Regions from separate parts of the Peribacillus sp. FW305-BF15 genome, predicted to be linked through region 2. Evidence: riboswitches for the same ligand, from Rfam matches in the RefSeq annotation. Region 2 holds a riboswitch; each other region holds the start of a gene.

Region 1 (4,257 bases), on a different contig from region 2:
TTTACAGCTAACGGGACCCCCCAAAGTGAATTTTTACTTCGCGGATTGTTAGTACAGCAGATGCAGAGATATACGAACGGGTGTTCGGGGTAATTCCGTATATCTATCCGCGTTGGCACGGCAATTGCACGCTCGTTTTATACATTGCGTTGTATTTCGAATACAGAAATCTTTAGCTTTAGTTTACATAATAGAGATTAGTGGTAGTTCTCCCCTATCACAAACCGCGCCATTACTACGTTAGTGTAAACGCAATTATTATCGGATTATACATTATCCATACATCGTTGGTATACCGCAGTTTATACCGTATGCTCTCCGCAAGATGATCCGCCCGTATTGCATACGATAACCCCCTGAGTTTTACCGCGTTATCTCCGGTAGGTAACCCGTGCAGCCTTACGATATATTACCGTTCTCAAAACGTTTTAGGCCGACGTCCGCCAGGAGCACCGTGCAGTAAAAATGTACGCAAAAGTGGTGTTTTGTAACTACCCTTCGCGTAAGTATATCCGTCGATAAACGTTGATATAACGGCATTTATAACCACATTCAGTCGAATTTAGCTAATTTCCGATTATTGGACACCGTTGTGATTCCGTACCCCATCATAAGAGATTGTGCGCCTGCATTATGCGGATTATAGACGTAAGGTCGCCCTTCAGCGCCTGCTTTACTAATGTACTATTTCGAGGTGATTTCGCATTGAGCCATTGCCTCGAATACTTGGCGCGCTCCTTCTCGAAGTCCTTCCGTTGTTCCCAGCGATATAATTGCATTCGTGATACTCCGACTATGTCCGCAATTTCTTGACGTGATAGCCAGCGTCTACGATTTTTCTTCTTATCGAAATACGGCTTCGACATTAATTCTATCGCCATGTAATGACGCCTATCTAACGGCGGAACCTGCGAAGGTTGCTTGCTACGTTTCCTCATGCGTTTCCTCCTCGAATATATAAAAGCCGCCTAATAGGGCAGCCTAATCGTATTTTCTATAACCATTTCTCATCGCCTCAATTATCGCCAGCACCTTTTTATTACCCTTCCTTATTTCATCCTCCCACCATTGCGCTTGTTCTTCTTTTGTTAACTTAAGTAAATCCGAATGAATGATTATGGTAGTATTACCGCTCTTCATCGTATACTCAAAGGGCTTCTTCTTTTCTTCTTCCACGTTAATTCCTCCTAAACACCGTTTCTTACAGCGTTTCTCTAGGAGGGAAGATATAAACCACTATGTCCGTTTTTCTATTCGTGAACCTCCAACGCAATTATCTCCGTCATCTTTACGCGTTCCACTTCGTCAGTTTCCGTTTTAAGCCGTACCTCCCTTTTTATAGGATCAACGTAATGTACGCGTCCAACTATTTCGTAATTAAAGCCGTCCACCCACTTCGTAATCTTCACGGCAAAATTAAATTCCATTGCGTAGCATATACGCTGATCAAACTCTTCGAATTGAAACTCGTCAATAATCGGCTTTTGTTGTCGGTGATAATCCGTGTCCAAGTCACGCAGCATCTTCGTATATTCCGGTAGAAAGGCGGCCGGTGCCCACTTTAGTTTTCCGCGGTCACGTATTGTCATTTCCGTCATTCCCTTCGTTATGGATAACGATATTATAACACGAACAAACGTTCTGTATTTAAAATAAAATAAAAACCCCGACCGAAGTCGAGGCATAATTTATCTTTTTTCAATTTTAATAGAAATTTTATAATCCCAAATTAAATTAGCGATTGATATTGCAAGTACCGATTGAATTATAGGCTGATTAAAGAAATCTAATAAAAAATCCATAGCTATACACGCTCACCTCTCTCCACTTTAAAAATCAAAGTTTTAAGCAGGTCTGGCCTGACTCGTGATTATCCTACTTTGAGGTCACTAAACTGTATCGATGAACACAGCCCGTCACTCATTTCGTCACACTTACAGTTGCGTTAACAGCTCCGGGATTTAACCGGATTTCCCCTTTTCAGCCATCACTGGCACTTTTACTTATATAATTATGAGTCAGATAAACTTATAAAACGCTACTATTTCGACCTTTTAAAATTTATCCACAACTCATTTTCATGAAAATCATACCATATTTAACCTTTTATTTCAATGTTTTCAATAAAAAAACGAAGCCCCCGAAGGAGCCCCTACGTTATTAAGCGCCTGCTTCGGCTGCTTTTGTGATGTTCCGTACTAGGAATTCAGAAAAACGATTCATCTCTTGCTCATCCATTCGACCGCCACCCGAATAATTAACGGTTAGGTTGATTGGTTGGCCACCGCGTCTGTTTCTACGGTTATTTGCTTCCTCACGTGGCAGTACTGTTTCGCCTTTGTGAAGCAATGCCGGATAACTGTCGTAAGGTACGTAGTCAAGTCCCCCATTATGCGCCCGTTGTCCTGCGATTGGGCGGTAGGTATTCTTCTTTTTCGACGACGATGTGCCTGGATTACTATCTCCGAAGGCCTCTGCGATTTTTCTTCCGATTGTTCCGCCAATCTGTACACCGGCCATTCCCGGAATTTTTATATTACTAAGCCATCCGTCAACAGAGGACTTGATCTCCTTACCGGCGGCTGAACCGAGCGCCTTTCCGATCGCAATGCCGATATCCGTAGCTACGTCGACAATGGGCCCTTGCGCATCGCTTAATCCGGCTGCAGCTACTTCCATAAGGAATTTCGTGGATTTCTCCAACTGTTTTCGACCGGTCCCGTCCATCCAATCCCTAAATGCTTCGAACACGTCTTTAATGATAAAGCTTACCTTTGCAGAAAGGCTTGTTTTCGATTTGAACTCGTCAGACGCTGTCAACGCGGAAAACCAGTCGTACACCCTAATTGCGCTGTTCGTCAGGCCGGTTAGGATGTTATCAATCCACTTAGCTCCGATATTCGAAAAGCGTTTTATATCCTCTCCACCCAACCGATCGAGCGCATTGTTTAAGAAATTGGATACTGTTTTCAACGCTGGCTCACCCATATCACGCAGCACTAGTTGGAATTTCTCCTGCACTTGGGCCCATAATCCGAGCGTTGTTCCGCCCATGTCATCGATAAGCTTTGTAGTCATTCCTATACGGTTGAAGTACTTATCTAACGCAGATAGCTGCTGCTCTAATGGTAATTTCTTAATCTCGTTCATAATTTTCCGCGGCATTTCAAATCGCTCAACCATCGACTGTGAATCGCCAGAAAATAACTCACGCAAAGCGAAAACTGATCCTTCAACGCCTTGCATAGGATCGACTGCGGACATACGCTGTGTGAGATCCCACATTTTTTCGAGTTGCCCGATATTTTTCGAAGTTTGAATAAACGACTTAGAATTCCCGTACATATCCTGCGAATTCATAACCGGAGAGTTTGCCGCGAATTTATCGACCATATCCGTATACTGCTTCGATAGCTTTTTGCTGTCGAACATGGCGCCGATGGTTATATTCGACTGCTCAAATTTTGCAGCTTCGAGTACCGTACTTTCGAATACTTTCTTTGCTCCTTCGACGGCAGCGAATCCGGCAGCAACGCCCGCCAGTCCGGCAGTCAATCCGCCAAGTCCTCGAGTCATTGATCCTACACTTCCGCCTATGCTGTTAAAGGTTCGCCCCGTCCGGTTCGTTGTCCGTTCCATCGAATCCATTGCTTTTTGGGTTCTCTTCGTTGCTTTTTCCGCACGGTCCATTCCTGAGACGAATTTATTGCCATCAAGGGAAAGGACTGCTTTTAAATTAAATGCCATTATCGTTCACCTCCAATCCGTCCATATAACGATCTCCTTCCTCGTGGATGCTTTGAGCCTTTTCGAAGTGTAGTCGCGCGGCTTGCGTGTTTCCTTCGTTTACTGCATTACAATACGGAATAAGCTCGTCTAGAATAAGTAGTTTGTTGGCTGCGATTTTACCGACCAGCTCGTCGTCTTTTGCAGACATTAAAGCAAGCCGAGAATCTTTTAACTCGCTTATCAGCTTATTCGATATCTTTGTTCGTCCTGGCTCCGTGATTTTCTGCGCTAGAATCGTAAAACTGATTAAACGTTTCAGTCTTGCGTGTGATAATGCTTGATACTCCATTTCGTCACCCCTTTTTAATTTGCGGCATACGCTCTCCGGACGTTGCCAATCGTCCGTTCATCACGTCTAATACCTTTATTTCTCGAATCGTACGTACTATACTTACGTTAAGGTCGGCGCCGTATTTGATTCGTGTCCAGCGATGAGCTACGGCTGTCGACGTCCTATTTCACACCCGT
Region 2 (4,257 bases):
CATTTTCCCGTAATCCATTGTGCATACGTTCAAAAGAAAGTCTTCGTATTTATTGAAGGTCATGCCGGCTTTTTGCGCTGCTGCCTTGGTGGGATAATTAAGTAAGACCCAACGTCGGTTGTTTACATAAAAAAGTGTAGGGGAATTCATGGCCTCCCCTTGGAGACGGTGCCTCTCGATGGGAACATCAGTCATTTCCGCATTGTTTTCTTCCCCAGTGATGATGATGACCGCATCGATATCCGTGTATTTCTTCAAGGCCCATTGTGAAGCTGTATCAAGCTGCTCCTTCACATTCCCTAGTAACAGGTGGCGGCTTATCTCATCGTCCTCGAGTTCCACATATGGATAAGCACCAACTCTGTATATTTCATCAATCAACTCTTTCAATAATGGTTTCGTGTTGATATGCCCCCGTATGAGGATTCTCTCTTTAGGCTGTAATTGTATCGAATGATGAACCAGCCTGGCTGCAAGCTTCGTTATCCTCTCATCCTTCATCTGCCTATCCCTTATTTTTCGAGTTCGCGAAGAGTTTCAAGCGCTTCTTCGACGTGGCCTTTAACCTTTACTTTTCGCCATTCTTTGACTACATTTCCAGCCTTATCAATCAGGAAAGTTGAACGTTCAATGCCCATATACTCCTTGCCGAAGTTCTTTTTCAATTGCCAAACATCAAAGATTTTAGCCGCTTCATGATTTTCGTCAGCCAGCAGCAGAAAAGGCAATCCATGTTTTTCGATGAATTTTTCATGACGTGCCGCTGGATCTGGGCTGATACCGAGGATGACCGCGTTCAATTCCTCGAATTGCTCATTATGGTCCCGGAAATCACAGGCCTCCGTCGTGCAACCTGGCGTCATGTCTTTTGGGTAAAAATATAATACAATGTTTTTCCCCTTAAAATCCGATAGGGAAACCATTTCACCATTGTTTGCAGGGAGTTTGAAATCAGGTGCTTTTTCTCCAATTTTAACAGTCATATTGAACCCTCCATTTCTTTCATTATGGTAAGAGTACCCAATAATCGAAAGAAACACAACTTTCATTTATCCTTCCTATCTTTCTGCTCCAGATCGATCACCGTACGAATCACGAACGCTGCCGGCAGTGTATACCCAATGAAGGCCTGAATGGTAGCTATCATCCTGCCCATGCCAATCGGGGCTATATCTCCATATCCTACAGAAAACATCGTCATCGCACTAAAATAAAAAGAAGTTTTCAATTGTTCATAGAAAGTCCCATCCAACCGATTGCCCATATCAAGAATCACCGAATGATTCTGAAGCTCGTATAATAAATATATCAGTGCAAATCCAACTAATATCGTCGCATATAAATTGCCAAGCCACAGCATATCCTCAAGAGAAAACTTCTTTCCTCCCGACTCAACAAGAAATAACGTACGAATGCTCATCACCATGCAAAAAATGATCCCTGCAATCAAGATGTAGAAAGTCATCCCCCACGCCCCATTTCAAAACGCCACTCCCTCTATACATACTCCCTGTCCAAACAATATATTCTTTTTAGGAATCAGCCTTATCACCGACAAACGCATTAAACGGAAACTTTCCCTAATCTTTTTTCCATGTTGACCCTTTTGGTCGGATATGTTAAGATTGTCTAAATTTTTATAATAGTTTTTATTTTATAAATCTTTGACCTGCGAACAGTTAACAAGGCAGGTTTTGCAAAATTTCATATGTGGAAATAGGTTCCTAATTTTCATTAGGATTAAAAGGGAAGTCCGGTGTAATTCCGGCACGGTCCCGCCACTGTAATGGGAATGTTAGCGTCAATCAATATGCCACTGATCAACGGATCGGGAAGGCCAGTCGCTAATGATATTCCCTAAGTCAGGAGACCTGCCTATTTCGACAACACTGTTTTAACCTACGGGAGATAGGGAGGTGTTAGGGACCTTATAATTGTAAGCGGCATTTTGCATGCCTCTTTATTTTAAGCATTTCTAACTTTCTTTTTTGACGGTTAGGAATGCTTTTTTTTGTTCGATCAATTGAATGTAGGAGGATGGGAATTTTGAAGAGCAGCAGTTTGGGTTACCCTCGAATCGGGGAAGATCGTGAATGGAAACGTACATTGGAAGCATACTGGTCAGGTAAAATCGATGAAGCGGAATTTACGGCACAACTAAAGGCAATCCGTTTAGGCAACTTACAAAAACAGAAGCAACGGGGCATTGATATCATCCCTGTCAACGACTTCACTTTCTATGATCAAATGCTGGATATGTCCGTCATGTTCGGTCTTGTTCCTGAACGTTATTCAGCTTATGAAGGAGGAAGAGTCCCCCTTTCCGTTTATTATTCAATGGCCCGCGGAAACAATGATGAAGTCGCTTCAGAAATGACGAAATGGTTCAATACGAACTATCACTATATTGTCCCTGAATTAAAACTGGCACATCTTACTTTAACAGAAAATAAACCACTTACAGCATATCGGGAAGCCAAGGAAAAGCTAGGGATCGAAACGAAGCCCGTTTTGATCGGACCTTATACTTTCCTCTCTCTTTCAAAAGGCTTCAATAAAGAAGAAATCCCTGGCATCATCCTGAGACTGCTTCCCCTATACACGCAAATCCTGCGGGAGTTGGAGCAAGAAGGCGTGAAGTGGGTTCAAATGGACGAGCCTTCCCTTGTTTCATCCATTTCCAAAGATGATATGCAAACCGTTACTTACCTCTATGAAAAACTGAATGAAGCAGCACCAAACCTGAACATCATGCTACAAACATACTTTGATGCCGTGGAACATTACCAAGAAGTCATCGAATTACAAGTCCAAGGGATCGGTCTTGATTTTGTACATGATAAAGGGAGGAATTTAAGTAATCTTGAGGCATTCGGTTTCCCGAAGGACAAAGTGCTTGCAGCGGGTGTGATTGACGGAAAAAACATTTGGCTTTCTGATTTATCCAAAAAAATCGAATTGATCGAGACACTTAAGAAACAGGTATCCGAGGACCAAATCTGGCTACAGCCCTCTTGTTCCCTGCTTCATGTCCCGGTGACCGTTCGTAATGAAACCGCCCTTTCAAAAGAAGTGAAAGAGGCCCTTGCTTTCGCTGATGAGAAACTTGAGGAAATCACACTTTTGGTCAAAGGGAATAATCAAGGCATTGAAGCAATCGCCGAAAAAGTCGATGTCAATAAATTTACGATTCAAACGTTAGCCAATTCAAATGTCCGAAATCACGGGGCTGTACAATCCAATGTCGAAAAGGTTAAAAACAGGACCGCCGGCCGTCAGCTTCCATTTAAAGACCGTTACCAAAAACAACAGGAATTTTTCAAATTACCTTTTCTCCCTTCGACTACGATCGGCAGCTTTCCGCAGACATTTGAAGTTAAACAAGCACGCAGGAAATTCAATAGAGGAGAATGGACAGCCAAGCAATATGAAACATTCGTTAACGAAGAAATCGGCAGGTGGATCGAAATCCAAGAAGAAATCGGTTTGGATGTTCTCGTTCATGGGGAATTCGAACGGACGGATATGGTTGAATACTTCGGTCATAAATTAGGCGGATTCGTCTTTTTAGAAAAGGGTTGGGTTCAGTCCTATGGATCCCGCTGCGTGAAACCGCCAGTCATCTACGGCGACATCCATTTCATCGAACCGATGACAGTCAAGGAAAGTGTATACGCACAATCACTGACGAAGAAGACGGTGAAGGGAATGCTGACAGGTCCTGTTACGATTTTGAACTGGTCTTTCGTCCGTGATGATATTTCCAGGGAGAATGTTTGCTATCAGCTGGCGCTCGCTTTAGAAAAAGAAGTCATTGCCTTGGAATCTGCTGGAATTAAAATGATTCAGGTTGATGAGCCTGCACTTAGAGAAGGTCTGCCATTGAAAAAAAGCGATCGCGACGAGTATTTGAACTGGGCAGTGAATTCATTCTTGATATCCACATCAAGCGTGGAGGATACAACCCAAATTCACACGCATATGTGCTATTGCGACTTCAACAGTTTCATGGATGTCATCTCCTCCCTCGATGCCGATGTAATTTCCATCGAAACATCCCGCAGTCATGGGGAGCTCGCTTCCGCATTCGAGGAAAAAACATATGAAAAAGGCATTGGTCTGGGGGTGTATGATATTCACAGCCCGCGTGTGCCGGCAGTGGAAGAAATGGTCGATATGATTGAACGGGGCATCAAGGTATTGGATAAAGACCAGTTTTGGATCAATCCCGACTGCGGCCTGAAAACAAGGGGTATC
Region 3 (4,257 bases), on a different contig from region 2:
TGTCGAACCGGCTATCAAGATCCACATTTTCCGCCGCTTGACGTTCACACCTAAGTGTTTTGCCCGGTCTTCCCCGAAAGTCATCGCATTCAATTCTTTTGTATTCATGATTAAGGTCAACGAGCCAATGATAAAAAACGGCAAAATGATTACGATATAATTCCAGCCGCGCATTGAGACGCTTCCCATCAGCCAGCCGATGATTTGTCTTAATTCATCACCCGTCAGCGCAATCATCAATGAAATGAAGGCACTTAAAAACGAGCTGAAAATGATTCCCGTTAAGATGATCGTTTCTACTTTCATCGACCGGTCCATTTTTTTTGCAAAAGTCAGTACGCAGAGCATCGTGAGCACTGAACATAAGATGCTCAATGCCGGAAGAGTATATAAACCGATGAATGGCAGTGATATATTCAAAAATATCGTCAATACGGCGCCGACCGATGCTCCTGATGAAATACCTAATGTGTAAGGATCAGCGAGCGGGTTCCGGAGCAGTCCTTGAAAAGCCGCACCCGCGATCGCAAGTGATGCCCCAACCAAACCAGCGAGCAGCACCCGCGGCAAGCGGATGTTCATCACGATATTCGTAAGCATCACATCCGGATCGGCAGAAATCGGCAAGTGGAAAATCTCCTTGCCGATTATTTGTATAAGTACGGGAATCGGAACTGGCACCGAACCAAAGGAAATGCCTATCGTCATTGCGAATAACAAAATCAACAACGCAATCAAATAGGCAAACGCCCATTTAGTTGTCAAACTGGTTCGGATAGACTGCTTTGGCAAGTTCCTCTACTCCTTCTATTAAGCGTGGACCGGAACGGGTCACCAAGTCAGAATGGACATCAAAGACTTGGCCATTCTTAACAGCATTTACGTCTTGCCATCCTTTTCGGGCCTTCACTCCACTTACTGCATCTTTCGTATAATAACCATACGTTGTAATGATGACATCAGGATTTGCAGCAATCATCGACTCTTCATCAATTTTTGCCCAACCGTCCAATTCAGCAGCCGCATTATCCGCTGAAATAATCTGAAGCATCTCATTCATGAAAGTATTTTTTCCAGGTGTGTATATTTCCGGTGAAGGCGAAACTTCCACTAAAACGGTCTTCCTATCCTCTTTCTTTACGGATTTGGCTTTTTCCTGGATATCCTTGAGCTTCGTTTTCATATCCGCAACGATTTCGTTTGCCTTATCATGTTCTCCCGTTGCCTTTCCAATCATTTCAATAGATTCATAGACTTGGTCAAAGCTTTGTGCATCATTGACTACGAGCACATCTATTCCAGCATCCTTAAGCTGCTGTAAACCCTCATTTGAATTATGGGCACTTGATGCATGCGCAAGAACAAGGTCAGGCTTCATGGAGACAATCAGCTCCGTGTTCATTTCCATTCCGCCAACTTTTTCAATTTCTTTCGTCTCTTCCGGGTAATTATCATTGTCGGAAACACCAACGACCTTTTTACCCAAACCAAGTGCAAAGACCACTTCCGTATTACTTGGTATCAACGAAACGATTTTCTTCGGTTCTTTTTCTATCGTAACTTTTTCCCCACTTGCATCTTTAATCGTAATCGGGAAAGCCTCGTGTTGAGCATGGTTCGTTTGCTCTTTTTCTTTTCCTTCATCAGCAGCACCACCGCAGCCTACCATCATGCCTGCAGTAAGCAACATTAACAGTATCAGACCAAAAATCTTCTTCATTTTCATTCCCCACAATCTTTTTATTTAATTTCTTCATACCTAACAGAGAAAACCAATACTGGAAGATACCCCCCAAAACAAAAGCATCTCCCGTTAAACGGAAGATGCTTGCATGGCAACAATATCAATACGGACTCTTTCTTAGGGTCTGCCACACACCTTCCCATCCGCGTAGGTTACAGGTGTACGAATTCTGGCAGGTCTCCTGGCTCATGGTCATCGTCAACGGCACCTTCCCATATCTCATACAGTGGTACACAGCCGTCAGCTCCCATATACAGTGGCGGGACCGCGTTGGCATTTCACCAACTTCCCTTTTAAGTCATTAAGACACCAAATCGTTCATATGTATATAATTTTCACTGCCTTCATTATACACCATGTAAGAATCGATTATTATATGATTTTTCTGAACAAGTGCGAAATGCCCCTTCACCCTTCAATGCTTTGAAGCATTTTCAATCAGCGACGCAAACCCATTGATCGATAACCCTGGTGAAATCCGAACTCGATGCAGAGCATGCATCCCTTGGTCGCTTGAAGCTCCCCCAGGTTCGGTAGTGACTGCCATCTTGTATCCAGCTTCTTCTGACAGCCTGAGACTCTCTTCGTTATACCGACCAACCGGATAGGAAAGCACTGTCGTGTCCTGGTCGAGGATATGGTCGAACAGCACCTTCGACTGAACCATTTCCGCTTCTTGCTGCTCTGCCGTCATGCGGTTCAGCTCCAAATGGCTGATGGTATGGCTTTCAATTGAAATCCCATCCCTGCTCATCTCCAACATTTGATTTTCAGTCAGGTGATGACCTTTATCAATGGACTTCCCGATCATGAAGACAGTTGCTTTCATATCATGTTCTTTTAATATCGGGAAGGCCTCCGTGTAGTTATCTGTATAGCCATCATCAAAAGTAATCCAGACGCACTTCTCACTTGGCATCCGATTCTCGGTTAAAACGAGGAATGCTTCTTCAGGGGATAATGTATAGTAACCATTCTCCCGAAGCCAAGCCATCTGTGATCGGAATTCCTCCCTTGGAACCCGAAGGCCATTCCCTTCAGAAATACTGTGATACATCAATATCGGAAGCTGGACCGGGGACTCGGCCTTTAACCAGCCTCCCGTATCGATTTGCCCCTCCGAATCCTGCCCGGTCCCATTCTCAGCCGCTTCGGCCACTTCAATGTCATCTTCCGCAATCGGTGCAGCCGTCTTTGTGCCTATCCCCTCTAAAATCCCTTGTGAGCATCCAGGTAAAATCAAAACCCCCAGCAATGCCGCCATCCTTAACACTCTATATTTTTTCACTATCATTCTCCTGAATTTTTTATAGTATAATAGTACCAGAAAACCGCTGATCAATAAAGTATTCCATTTAATGAAAAAAAGAGGAAAAACGAAAACTTAGCGACACACTAAACATTCATGAGGATTTTTTTTCATAAGTATGTGCTATTAGCTTGAAAAGTTTGCCTATAAGAAATATAATAAATAAGTCGTCGACTTTAATATATGTCCCAGTAGCTCAGCAGGATAGAGCGACAGCCTCCTAAGCTGTAGGTCGTAGGTTCGATTCCTATCTGGGACGCTAAAGTTTATAAGCCCTGTTATAATGCGGTTTCTCCGTGTTGTAGCAGGTTTTTTTTCTGTTGATTTTTTGATGGGAAACGCAGGTCCCAAAGCTGAATTATTTCATCAAGTCTTATAGAAATAAAATCTGATTGCAAAACTATGCATAAAGGTTGGAAATATTGGCGAACAACCATACAACTGTTTGAAAGTAAAAAAAGTCTTATTTATGACGTCGATATATACAAATACTGATTTCTGGATATAATCATGTTTTTTTTAAAATATATGTTTTAACCTGTCCCATCCGGGTATACAAATACTGTAAGACATTCTCACCAAAGGAGATGATAGTGCATGATGAGTACAATCAGAAGCCAATGGAACAAAGAGAATGACGCAGCGGTGTTTAGTCCCGGTGATCAGCGTTAGAGTCAATTGAAGAGTTGGAAGATAATCAAGCATGGGAATTACTAGTCTTCTCATCCAAAGGAGGAAGATACGATCATGAGTATTTACAGCCTATGGAATCCAGAGAATGATGAAGCAATTTTCAGTCCGGGTGATCAGAAGCCATTCAGTACGCTCATACGAATAGATTCGGATAAACACACACACACTGACAAAACACTTGAATATGAATTACATGGCACCGTACTGAATGAAATTTAGTCGAAGCAGGAATATACCGAAAAAGGATGGAGCGATTGCTCCATCCTTTTTCATTTATTTATCGAATTTCAGTTTCGCCAAGGCATCTGCCAATGCAGTATTGATCGGCTCTTCTTTATTTTGCTTTTTCATATAATTGGATACTTCATTTTTGGATACTTTTTGATTTTTATTTTGACCTCTTCGTTTATTGTAAGAAGATAGTTTTTCGTGAAAACCGCATTTACAGGTGAATGTCTGTGCTTCTCCTTGACCGCGCATTTCCATCTTTTTATGACATTGCGGGCATCTG

What was found. Region 2 has a riboswitch for cobalamin ahead of metE (5-methyltetrahydropteroyltriglutamate--homocysteine S-methyltransferase). Riboswitches for the same ligand answer to the same signal wherever they lie in the genome.
Region 1: it holds a riboswitch for cobalamin, as region 2 does, so the genes downstream of both, AC3WLU_RS16390 (YolD-like family protein) here and metE (5-methyltetrahydropteroyltriglutamate--homocysteine S-methyltransferase) in region 2, are expected to answer to the same signal.
Region 3: it holds a riboswitch for cobalamin, as region 2 does, so the genes downstream of both, AC3WLU_RS04365 (ABC transporter substrate-binding protein) here and metE (5-methyltetrahydropteroyltriglutamate--homocysteine S-methyltransferase) in region 2, are expected to answer to the same signal.

Annotation. Positions count from the first base shown of each region.
Region 1 is NZ_JBYSYV010000014.1:124,724-128,980, forward strand. It holds gene AC3WLU_RS16380 (phBC6A51 family helix-turn-helix protein) at 609-938, opposite strand; gene AC3WLU_RS16385 (hypothetical protein) at 982-1,176, opposite strand; gene AC3WLU_RS16390 (YolD-like family protein) at 1,251-1,589, opposite strand; cobalamin riboswitch at 1,831-2,016, opposite strand; gene AC3WLU_RS16395 (tape measure protein) at 2,161-3,747, opposite strand; gene AC3WLU_RS16400 (hypothetical protein) at 3,737-4,078, opposite strand.
Region 2 is NZ_JBYSYV010000040.1:16,754-21,010, reverse strand. It holds gene AC3WLU_RS25490 (aminopeptidase) at 1-501, opposite strand, end outside; gene bcp (thioredoxin-dependent thiol peroxidase) at 513-983, opposite strand; gene AC3WLU_RS25480 (potassium channel family protein) at 1,046-1,465, opposite strand; cobalamin riboswitch at 1,702-1,893, shown strand; gene metE (5-methyltetrahydropteroyltriglutamate--homocysteine S-methyltransferase) at 2,038-4,257, shown strand, end outside.
Region 3 is NZ_JBYSYV010000003.1:210,622-214,878, forward strand. It holds gene AC3WLU_RS04360 (FecCD family ABC transporter permease) at 1-792, opposite strand, end outside; gene AC3WLU_RS04365 (ABC transporter substrate-binding protein) at 755-1,720, opposite strand; cobalamin riboswitch at 1,899-2,073, opposite strand; gene AC3WLU_RS04370 (polysaccharide deacetylase family protein) at 2,160-3,008, opposite strand; tRNA gene AC3WLU_RS04375 (tRNA-Arg) at 3,239-3,312, shown strand; gene AC3WLU_RS04380 (hypothetical protein) at 3,801-3,965, shown strand; gene AC3WLU_RS04385 (DNA topoisomerase III) at 4,020-4,257, opposite strand, start outside.